One region of the Pseudarthrobacter sp. Y6 genome, then DNA from elsewhere that is predicted to be linked to it. Evidence: riboswitches for the same ligand, from Rfam matches in the RefSeq annotation. Region 1 holds a riboswitch; the other holds the start of a gene.
The links. Region 1 has a riboswitch for thiamine pyrophosphate ahead of thiC (phosphomethylpyrimidine synthase ThiC). Riboswitches for the same ligand answer to the same signal wherever they lie in the genome.
Positions count from the first base shown of each region.

Region 2: another riboswitch for thiamine pyrophosphate. It lies ahead of thiO (glycine oxidase ThiO); the one in region 1 lies ahead of thiC (phosphomethylpyrimidine synthase ThiC).

Region 1 is NZ_CP189574.1:1,932,961-1,938,237, reverse strand. Features, by position in the region: gene ACQCSW_RS09240 (hypothetical protein) at 1-334, opposite strand, end outside; gene ACQCSW_RS09235 (VOC family protein) at 448-1,323, opposite strand; TPP riboswitch at 1,479-1,586, shown strand; gene thiC (phosphomethylpyrimidine synthase ThiC) at 1,581-3,398, shown strand; gene ACQCSW_RS09225 (alpha/beta hydrolase) at 3,403-4,137, opposite strand; gene ffh (signal recognition particle protein) at 4,241-5,277, opposite strand, start outside.
Region 2 is NZ_CP189574.1:1,554,012-1,559,288, forward strand. Features, by position in the region: gene ACQCSW_RS07450 (RNB domain-containing ribonuclease) at 1-655, opposite strand, end outside; gene thiE (thiamine phosphate synthase) at 720-1,496, opposite strand; TPP riboswitch at 1,524-1,643, shown strand; gene thiO (glycine oxidase ThiO) at 1,636-2,982, shown strand; gene thiS (sulfur carrier protein ThiS) at 2,979-3,215, shown strand; gene ACQCSW_RS07470 (thiazole synthase) at 3,220-4,035, shown strand; gene ACQCSW_RS07475 (4a-hydroxytetrahydrobiopterin dehydratase) at 4,109-4,435, shown strand; gene ACQCSW_RS07480 (hypothetical protein) at 4,498-4,800, opposite strand; gene ACQCSW_RS07485 (DUF3107 domain-containing protein) at 4,855-5,079, opposite strand; gene ACQCSW_RS07490 (TetR/AcrR family transcriptional regulator) at 5,130-5,277, opposite strand, start outside.

The DNA.
Region 1 (5,277 bases):
GCATGTCATCCTGGGCCGCCCACTTTTCAGCGACGTCGTCCAGGACATTGCCTTCACCCTCAGTCTCATAACTGAGCAGGTCCGCCAGCGCACGCACCATGGCCGGCGGAACCCCGAGGAGGGAATCACTGGCCACGTCAACCATGGCCAGTTCGTAGTCCGCACCTCCAGCATGCACCGCAGCACCGGCAAGGTCGCCCAGCTGTTCGATTTCGAAATCGCTGATTCCGGGAATCCGCAGGGCCTTGCCCGCCGGGGAGCCGCCCGCATCCAGGACGACAGCCCGCTTCAGCGCGGCATCGTGAGTGGAAACAAAAATTTCAGTGAAGCCCATGGGAACAGCCCTCATTCCGTCGACGGTGCGGCCCAGAAGGGCAGCATAAAGTGCCGCCCCGGCCGTTCAGAATCAGCCTAGTACAAGGCGCGCCACACATTTGGCATCCGTACTCAGCGGACGGCGACACGGATGCTATTGCGCCACGGATCCTCGAAGCGAAGCTCGGCGCCCGTGTGGTGCGAGGCCACGCCGGCGACCTTCAGGCGGTCGGCGAGCGCTCCGACGTCGTCCCCGGAAGGGACTTCGATGAGCATTTCGCCAAGGCCCAGGGTGTCCTTGCGGGGACCGGCGCCGCGGCTGTTCCAGACGTTCATGGCCATGTGGTGGTGATACCGGCCGGCGGAGACAAACAGTGCCTGCCCGTGCCAGCCTGCGGTCTTTTCGAAGCCCAGCGTGCCCACATAGAAATCGTGCGCCGACTGGACGTCACCCACCTGGAGGTGGACGTGGCCCACGCCGGCTTCGGCGGCCTGCTGGCCGTCCATGGATTCCTGGGTCAGGTGCTGCTCAAGGTAGCGCTGCGGCGGCAGTGCCAAGCTGTCCATCACCACATCCTTCCCGTTCCAGGACCAGTTTTCGCGGGGCCTGTCCCAGTACAGTTCGATGCCGTTGCCTTCGGGGTCATTGAAGTAGAAGGCTTCGCTAACGAGGTGGTCGGCGCTGCCGGTGAAGGACCGGGGTTCGTACTGGGCCGCGGTGGCTACCGTGGCAGCAAGCGAAGCCCGGTGGTCAAAGAGCAGCGCGGTATGGAACAGCCCGGCCTCGCCCCTGCCAGGCAGGCTCAAGGACGGGGCGGCCGCGAGATGGACCAGCGGGCGCCGGAGCCGGCCAAGGTAGACGCCGCCGTCCTGTTCGGCGACGACCTCCAGGCCGAGTGCACGCTGGTAGTAGTCGGTCATCAGCTTCATGTCGCCCACCTTGAGCATCACGGTGCCCATGGAGAGGTCGGCAGGAAGGAGATCCCGGCTGGTGGCTTCTGCAGTCATTGAACGCTCCCGGTCCGTTGGCCTTCGGGGTCGAAGGTGGCCATGACTCCATTTTACTTGAAGCTTCAATTTAATTCAAGTGGCTGGGCAGACAGGTTGCGACCGCATCCCCGTGACTGCTGTCACCAGGCCGCCCTCGGCCTGTGGTAGCTTCGACTTGACCACACGGGAGCCCTTGCAGGGGCTGAGATCAGGCTGACGCAGCCTGCGACCGTTGAACCTGTCCGGGTAATGCCGGCGAAGGAAGTGAGTATTCATTGAATACACAAGACACACAGCTGAACCCTGCCCAAAGTGAAGCCGACCAGGATCAAACGGTCCGGCCTGAAACCCAGTCACTGAAGTCCCACTCGCTGGCGTTCATCAATGATGACGCCACCGGGATCCGGGTTCCCGTGACCGAGATCGCGCTGGAACCGTCGCCGAACGGCGAGGCGAACGGGCCTTTCCGGACCTACCGCACGGCCGGTCCGGGCAGCGATCCGGTGGTGGGCCTCAACCCGTTCCGCTCGGAGTGGATCGCCGCCCGCGGCGACACCGAGCCCTACAGCGGCCGGGAACGGAACCTGCTCGACGACGGCAAGTCGGCAGTGCGCCGCGGCGCCGCCTCCGCGGAGTGGAAGGGCGCGCAGCCCGTGCCCCGCCGCGCCGTCGAAGGCAAGACCGTCACGCAGATGCATTACGCACGGCAGGGTGTGGTGACGCCCGAGATGCAGTTCGTTGCCCTCCGCGAGAACTGTGACGTGGAACTGGTCCGCAGCGAAGTCGCTGCCGGCCGCGCCATCATCCCCAACAACATCAACCACCCGGAATCCGAACCGATGATCATCGGCAAGGCCTTCCTGGTCAAGATCAATGCCAACATCGGCAACTCGGCAGTCACCAGCTCCATTGCCGAGGAAGTGGACAAACTCCAGTGGGCCACCCAGTGGGGCGCCGACACGGTGATGGACCTGTCCACCGGCGATGACATCCACACCACCCGGGAATGGCTCATCCGCAACTCCCCCGTGCCTATCGGTACGGTGCCCATTTACCAGGCGCTGGAGAAGGTCAATGGCGAGGCCAACGCTCTGACGTGGGAGATCTACCGGGACACGGTCATTGAGCAGTGCGAGCAGGGCGTGGACTATATGACCATCCACGCTGGTGTGCTGCTGCGTTACGTGCCGCTGACGGCCAACCGCGTCACCGGCATCGTCTCCCGGGGCGGCGCGATCATGGCGGGCTGGTGCTTGGCCCACCACCAGGAGAACTTCCTCTACACCCATTTCGACGAGCTATGCGAGATCTTCGCCAAGTACGACGTCGCCTTCTCCCTGGGCGACGGACTGCGCCCGGGAGCGACGGCGGACGCCAACGACGCCGCCCAGTTCGCCGAGCTGGACACCCTGGCGGAGCTCACTCAGCGGGCGTGGGAATTCGATGTGCAGGTTATGGTCGAAGGTCCCGGGCACGTCCCGTTCCACCTGGTGCGGGAGAACGTGGAACGCCAGCAGGAACTTTGCAAGGGCGCCCCGTTTTACACGCTTGGGCCGCTGGTCACGGATATTGCCCCGGGCTATGACCACATCACGTCCGCTATCGGCGCCACCGAAATCGCCCGGTACGGCACGGCGATGCTTTGTTACGTCACGCCCAAGGAACACCTCGGCCTGCCGAACAAGGACGACGTGAAGACCGGGGTGATCACCTACAAAATCGCCGCCCATGCAGCCGACCTTGCCAAGGGCCACCCCGGCGCCCATGAACGGGATGACGCCCTGTCCAAGGCCCGGTTCGAATTCCGCTGGCGCGACCAGTTCGCGCTGTCCCTGGACCCGGTCACGGCGGAGGCCTTCCATGACGAGACGCTGCCGGCCGAGCCAGCCAAAACGGCCCACTTCTGCTCCATGTGCGGCCCGAAGTTCTGCTCCATGAAGATCAGTCAGGACATCAGGGACGAATACGGTTCGGCAGATTCGCAGGCGGCCATCGCCGAGGCCTACAGCGGGATGCGCGAAAAGAGTGCGGAGTTCCTGGCCGCCGGCGGGAAGGTCTACCTCCCCGAGCTTCGAATCCCTGCCGGGAGCTGACGGCTCAGGAAGCCTGAACTGAGCGTGACCTGCCGACATCGGCGATGAAGGACCGGATGGCACGGTCACCTTCGGCAGAGTCCTGGGGCCGGTGCCCTCCCGCAGCGATGCGGTGCAGGGCACCGGTTTCCTGCAGATATCCGGCGATCTCCTCATAGAGCGGTTCCCACCCACCCGTCAGGACCATGGTGGGGACTCCCGGCACGATGTGCAGCGGGGCCTCCCAGGACGGCGCCTGCAACCGGAGCCGGCGCGCTGACCGTTTTTCCTCCGGCGTGACGGGTTCCTGCAGGTCCGCCGCGAACATTCTCCGCACGAACTCCCGCTGGAAGTCTTCATCGCTGAGTTGCTGCCGGACCTCGAACAGCGGTTGCATCAGGGCCATATGGGCAGACGTGGCCGGCAGTTCGGCGGTCAGGGACAAACACGCCGGTTCAACCAGCGTGAGGGAAAACACCAGATCGGGGCGTTCGACGGCGGCCACCATGGCCGCAATGGCGCCCTGGGCGTGGGCGACAACATGGCCGCCGGCGGCACCGCGGCCATCATCGGCAAGTGAGCGCAGGATGATCGCGGTGTCTTCAGCGAACGAGGACTCCAAGGGTTCAGCCACCGGGTCAAAGCCGTGCCGCCTCAGGAACAGGGCGTCGTACGTCAACGCCATTCCGTGCTGGCGCGGCCACGCCGCCGCACCGAAAGGTCCGGCGCCGTGCACGAACACTACCCGCTGTTTGAACATGACCCAACCCTATTCCACGGCGCCGACATCCCAATTGGGTAGCAGTAAGTGTCGTTATGAGTGTTCAAAACGACACCTGCTGCTACCCGGTCGGGAGGGGTGGTTACTTGCCGAGGAACTTGTCGAATCCCTTGGGCAGGTTCAGCTGTGAAGGGTCAAAGTCGCCGTCCTGCTGGCCGAACGCTGCCCCCGTGGGGAGAGCCTTCGCCGCGCCGGCCCGCCGGGCCTCGGCGTCCTTCAGCTCCTGGGCAGCCTTGGCAGGGTTGCCTGAGCGCGCCTTCTTCTTCGGGGCGTTCTTGCCGCCCTTCCGCGCACCGCCGGGGCCGCCCATACCGGGCATCCCGGGCATTCCCGGCATGCCGCCGCCCTGGGCCATTTTCTTCATCATCTTCTGGGCCTGGCCGAAGCGCTCCAGCAGACCGTTGACCTCGGAGACATGCACGCCTGAACCGCGGGCGATGCGGGCCCGGCGGGAGCCATTGATGATCTTCGGGGCGACGCGTTCGTGCGGCGTCATGGAACGGACGATCGCTTCGACACGGTCAATCTCGCGTTCGTCAAAGTTCTCCAGCTGCTCGCGGATGTTCTGCGCTCCGGGCATCATCATGAGCATCTTCTTCATGGAGCCCATGTTGCGGATCTGCTGCATCTGGGACAGGAAGTCGTCCAGCGTGAAGTCTTCCTGGTCGGCGAACTTCTTCGCCATCCGGGCCGCTTCGTCCTTGTCCCAGTTCTTCTCGGCCTGCTCAATCAGGGTGAGGACGTCACCCATGTCCAGGATGCGGGAGGCCATGCGGTCCGGGTGGAACAGCTCAAAGTCATCCACGCCTTCGCCGGTGGAGGCGAACATAACCGGCTTACCGGTGACCGACGCAACCGACAGTGCGGCACCGCCGCGGGCGTCGCCGTCGAGCTTGGACAGCACGATTCCGGTGAAGTTCACACCCTCGTCAAACGCCACAGCCGTGTTCACGGCGTCCTGTCCGATCATGGCGTCGATCACGAACAGCACTTCATTGGGGACGATGGCACGGCGGATCTCGCTCGCCTGCTCCATCATCTCGGCGTCAACACCGAGGCGCCCGGCGGTGTCAACAATTACGACGTCGTACAGCTTCTGGCGCGCTTCCTCGACGCCGG
Region 2 (5,277 bases), 380 kb from region 1:
CCTGCTCAGGCATGTTCAGGCTCGCACCGCCGCGGCGGCGCTCCAGCTCGACGCGCTTGAGCCCTACTTCTTTCAGGAGCTGCAGGACGGGACCAGCCGTCCCGGCGTCGAGTTCGGCTTGTACTCCCTTGTAGCTCAGCTTGGCCCGGCTGCGGATGGAGGCCCTCCGGACAGTCACAGTGGAGACCTGCGCCGCGTCGTCCAGCCCGAACTCCCAAACATAGGCGGAACACAGCTGCCCGGCCAGGAGGCTGCCGGCCCCTTCGCTGATGACCTCCGGGTGCAGCGGGATACGGCCGTCAGGGGCGTAGAACGTCTGGCCCCGGCGGCGGGTCTCTGCGTCCAGTCCGCCGCCGGGGCGGACAAAGGACGGCACGTCAGCGATGGCGTAAAGCACCCGGTAGCCAGTGCCCGCGCGTTCGATGAACAGCGCCTGGTCCAGGTCAGTGGACGACGCCGGATCGATGGTGAGGAAGTCCACATCCGTCAGGTCAGCGCCCGGCAACTCGTGTGCGGCCACTGCCGCTTCCGCGTCCCGGACCGCCTCCGCCGGGTAGGGCCCCGGCAGTTCCAGCTCTGTCCGCAGGGCGCTCAGCGCCGCCGCGAGGTCGTTCGTCTGCTCGTGGACGTTGGGGGCCAACCTATGATGTGACACGAAAGTCAGGTTAGCCCGATTTCCACGGAACGTGCACGCCCAACGTCCGCCACGCGGGGGATTGTCAGGATGCGCCTGCGTCCAGGGCCGCCAGGAGTGCCGCGGCCGCCGCTGCGGGATCGGAGGCTTCGGTAATGGCACGCACCACAACAATCCTGCCGGCACCGGCCTCCACCGCCTGCTCCACGTTGCCGAGATCGATGCCTCCGATGGCAAACCAGGGCAGCGTGGCCTGGGTGCCACCGGCAGCGCCGACCGCCCCCGCTGCGTACCGCACCAGGTCAAGGCCGACGGCGGCACGACCGGGTTTGGTGGGAGTGGCCCAGACCGGTCCGACGCAGAAGTAGTCCAGGCCGCCTTGGGCATTCAGCCCACCGGACAGCCGGATGGCGCCTTCGATCTGCTCGGCGGTGTGCGTGGAAAGGCCGATCGCTGCGCGTGGGCCGAGCAGGGTGCGGGCGGAAGCGACCGGCAGGTCCTTCTGCCCGATGTGGAAGACGGGGGCGCCGGACAGCATCGCGATATCGGCACGGTCATTGACTGCCCACAGCTTTCCGTGGCGTTCGGCCGCCGCCTGAAGCACGGCCAGCAGCTCCAGCTCCTCCTCCGCCTCGATGGCCTTGTCGCGGAGCTGGATGATGTCCACGCCGCCGGCAAAAGCCGCGTCCACAAACTCGCCAAAGTCCCCACGGTCCCGGCGCGCGTCGGTGCACAGGTACAGCCTGGCGCTGTGGGGGAGTCCGGCGCCTATGCCGCCGGTGGGGTCTGTTTCGGTCAAGGATGCGGGGGCGGAAGAGCTGGCGGAGGACGTGCCTGCAGCGGCGAAGGATTGCGCGTTCATGGAAACCAGCCTAATTCCCCTAAACTGGGCGGGTACTGCGGGAGCCCGTTGCAGCCGTCACAAAGCGGCCGGGCTGAGAGGGCGTCAGAGCCGACCGCTTGACCTGATCCGGCTAGTACCGGCGTAGGGAAGGAACCATGTGCCCCCCGCAATAAGCAGCCCACCTGAGACTGCATCAGCCAGCCCGGCCGCAGGCCTGCACGCCGACGTGGCAGTCATCGGCGGCGGAGTCATCGGCCACGCCATAGCCTGGGAAGTTCGGCGATCCGGCCGTTCCGTTGTGCTGATCGATGACGCGCCCGGGAACGGCGCCAGCTGGGCAGCCGCCGGCATGCTTGCCCCTGTGAGCGAACTGCATTACCAGGAGGAAGACCTCCTTGAGCTGATGCTTGCATCCTCCGGCCTGTGGCCTGCCTTCGCGGCAGCCCTTGCCCTGGCCGGGGCTGGAGATACCGGATATCTGACGACGCCGACCCTCGCCATCGGCGCGGACGCTGCGGACCGCCGGGCGCTGATGGACCTCCGGGCCGTGCAGCAGGCCAGCGGCCTGGTGGTGGAACCCCTGACTGTCCGTGAGGCCAGGACGAGGGAATCCCTGCTCAGCCCGGCCATATCCTGCGCCCTGGACATCCCCGCCGACCACCAGGTGGATCCCCGGAAACTGGTGGCGTGCCTCCAGGAAGTCCTTGCCCTCCACGAACCGGGGGCAGGAACCGCCGTGGCAGGTGCCCGCGCGGGATTCGCCGTTGACCAACGCGCCGCTGCCCTTATCTGGGAGGACGGCCGCGTCAGCGGCGTGACCCTCGCACACGGCGGAAGTGTCCAGGCAGGGGAGACTATCGTGGCCAACGGATTGGAGGCGGCGTCGCTGGATGGGCTCCCGGTTGGACTGCACCTGCCCCTGCGGCCTGTCTACGGTGACATTCTTCGACTGGCTGTTCCGCAGCACCTGCGCCCGCTCCTCACCTCGACGGTCCGCGGAATGGTCCATGGTGTGCCGGTCTACATCGTTCCCCGGCAGGACGGCACGGTGGTGATCGGGGCAACGCAGCGGGAGGACGCGCTCGCCGGGACAGGCGACGCTGCTGTCTCGGCCGGTGGCGTCTACCAGTTGCTGCGTGACGCCCAGGTCCTGGTGCCGGCCGTCTTGGAGCTTGAACTCCTGGAATGCACGGCACGGGCAAGACCGGCGACCCCGGACAACGCACCTCTCCTCGGCCGCGTACCGGTTTCCGCACCAAGGACGCGGAACACGGGGAACATTGCCGGGCTGATTGTTGCCACCGGGTTCTTCCGCCACGGAGTGCTGCTTGCTCCGGCGGCGGCGGCCATCTGCCGGGACCTGCTGGACGGCCCGACGGATCCTCGATGGGGGGCCCTCAGCCCGGCCCGCTTTTCAGGAAAGCACCTGGTAGCCGGCACACCGTCCCCACGCAAGGACATTAGCGGTACGAAGGACCTCGACCCACAGAAGGAATCAGCATGAACATCACCCTCAACGGCTCTCGCCATTCCGTGGCGGCCGACGCCTCCATCACCACCCTCATCAGCCAGATCACGGGCCGTCCCCTAGCAGCCAACGGCCAGGCGACAGACGGGCAGAAACTCGGCGTCGCCGTCGCCCATAACTCCGAAGTAGTACCCCGCAGCCAGTGGTTCGTCACGGCGCTCGCCGAAGGTGACGACGTCGAACTGGTCACAGCAGTCCAGGGAGGCTGACACCATGACAGTAACCGGCAACATCAGTACACAGAACCGGCCCGAGGCTGCAGACAGGCTGGTCATCGACGGCGTCGAGCTCGGCTCCCGCCTCATCATGGGCACGGGTGGCGCACCGAGCCTCGACGGGCTGGGCGCTGCCCTGCTGGCGTCCGGAACCGAACTGACCACGGTGGCCATGCGGCGCTATTCGCCGGCTGAATCGGGGTCCCTTTTCCAGCTCCTGGTGGACCACGGGATCCGGATCCTACCCAACACCGCCGGCTGCTTCACCGCCCGGGACGCGGTCATGACGGCGGAACTGGCACGCGAAGCGCTGGAAACCGACTGGATCAAGCTGGAAGTCATCGCCGACGAACAGACCCTGCTGCCGGACGCCGTGGAGCTCGTGGATGCAACGGAACAGCTTGTAAACCTGGGCTTCAAAGTGTTCGCCTACACCAACGATGACCCGGTCCTGGCCCTGCGGCTGGAAAACCTGGGTGCCACCGCGGTCATGCCGCTCGGAGCGCCCATCGGCACCGGCCTGGGAATCCTGAATCCACACAACATCGAACTGATCGTCTCGCGCGCCTCGGTGCCCGTGGTGCTGGACGCCGGCATCGGCACGGCATCCGACGCCGCACTGGCCATGGAGCTTGGCTGTGATGCCGTGCTGCTGGCCACTGCAGTCACGCGTGCGCAGAACCCGGCACTCATGGGGGAGGCCTTCAAACACGCCGTCATCGCCGGTAGGCTGGCGAAAGCGGCCGGCAGGATTCCGCGCCGCGAGCACGCCCTGGCGTCATCGGCCATGGAAGGCCGGGCAGAGTTTCTCTAGGCCGTTTTCTCCAGGCCGGGCGCCCTCGACCAAACGCCGGGGCGGGCTCACCAGACGAGCCAAGGAGGCCGCTATGACCGGCAAGCAAGACACTCTCACGCGTGAGCGGATCGAGGCCGTCCTCGCCGCGCTGCCTGACTGGCAGTACAGGCTGGGCGGGCTGGTCGCTGTCTATAAGACGCCGACGGCGGCCGCCGCACTGGAGCTGATTGCCGCCGTCGGACGCCTGGCGGAAGAGCAGAACCACCATCCGGACCTTGACTGGCGCTTCAACAAGGTGCATCTCCGCTATACGTCCCACGACGCCGGCGGCGAGGTCACTGAGCGGGATGCCGCTGCTGCGGCGGCGGTGAGTGCTGCTGCCGCCCGGCTTGGCGCCACCGCCCAGCCGGCGGGTTAAAGGACGGTGACCACGCACCCTGCTGGGTAGTGGTCACCGGTTCTTAAGGAAACGGGACCGGCCTACAGCTTGAGCGCCTGCGTCAGCCGCTGCGTATCGTGGCTTTCGCGCGTCCGCCCGAGGTAGAGGACCGTCCCGATGGCAGCGACGGTGCCGAGCGCCATGGGCAGGACCCAGGGAATCCACGTCAGGCCCGGCTGGTAGCCAAAACCTGCCGCGATGAAGATGATCCAGCTGACCGCACCCACCACAACGGCAACCCCTGCGGGCAACCCCGTCCCATACCGGGTGTGGCGCCTGTCATTGGCCCAGACAACAAAGCCTGCGGCTACTGTGACCAGGACAACGATGGTCAGCGAAAGCATGGGATCTCCTCGGAAAGCAGCGGCCAACCGCCAAGGCGGCTGGCCGCTGACGTACTAGAACTGGCCGAAACCGACCTTGCGGGCCTCTTCGGCACCGATTTCCACGTAGCCCAGGGCGTTGCCGGGAACGATGATGATGCGTCCCTTGTCGTCCTTGAGACGGAGATCGGTGCCCTTGGTGATGGCTTCTTCAACGACCGTGGCTACAGTGTCTGCATCCTGAGCCGATTCCAGGACGATTTCGCGGCCAATGTTCTGAATGCCGATCTTAATTTCCAAAAGGGGGCCTCCCAGCCAATCAAAGTTTCTTGGGTTCTCTTATTTGTAGTCTAGGACTCTTTGGGGAAGCGCGAGATTCCGCGCCAAGCTAAACGGTAAATGAGGTCGCTGGCCACATCGAGGTCCAGGTTTCCATCCGTTTCCAGCCAATAACGCGCGCTGACCTGGGCCATGCCGGCCAGGCCGCGTCCTAGAAGC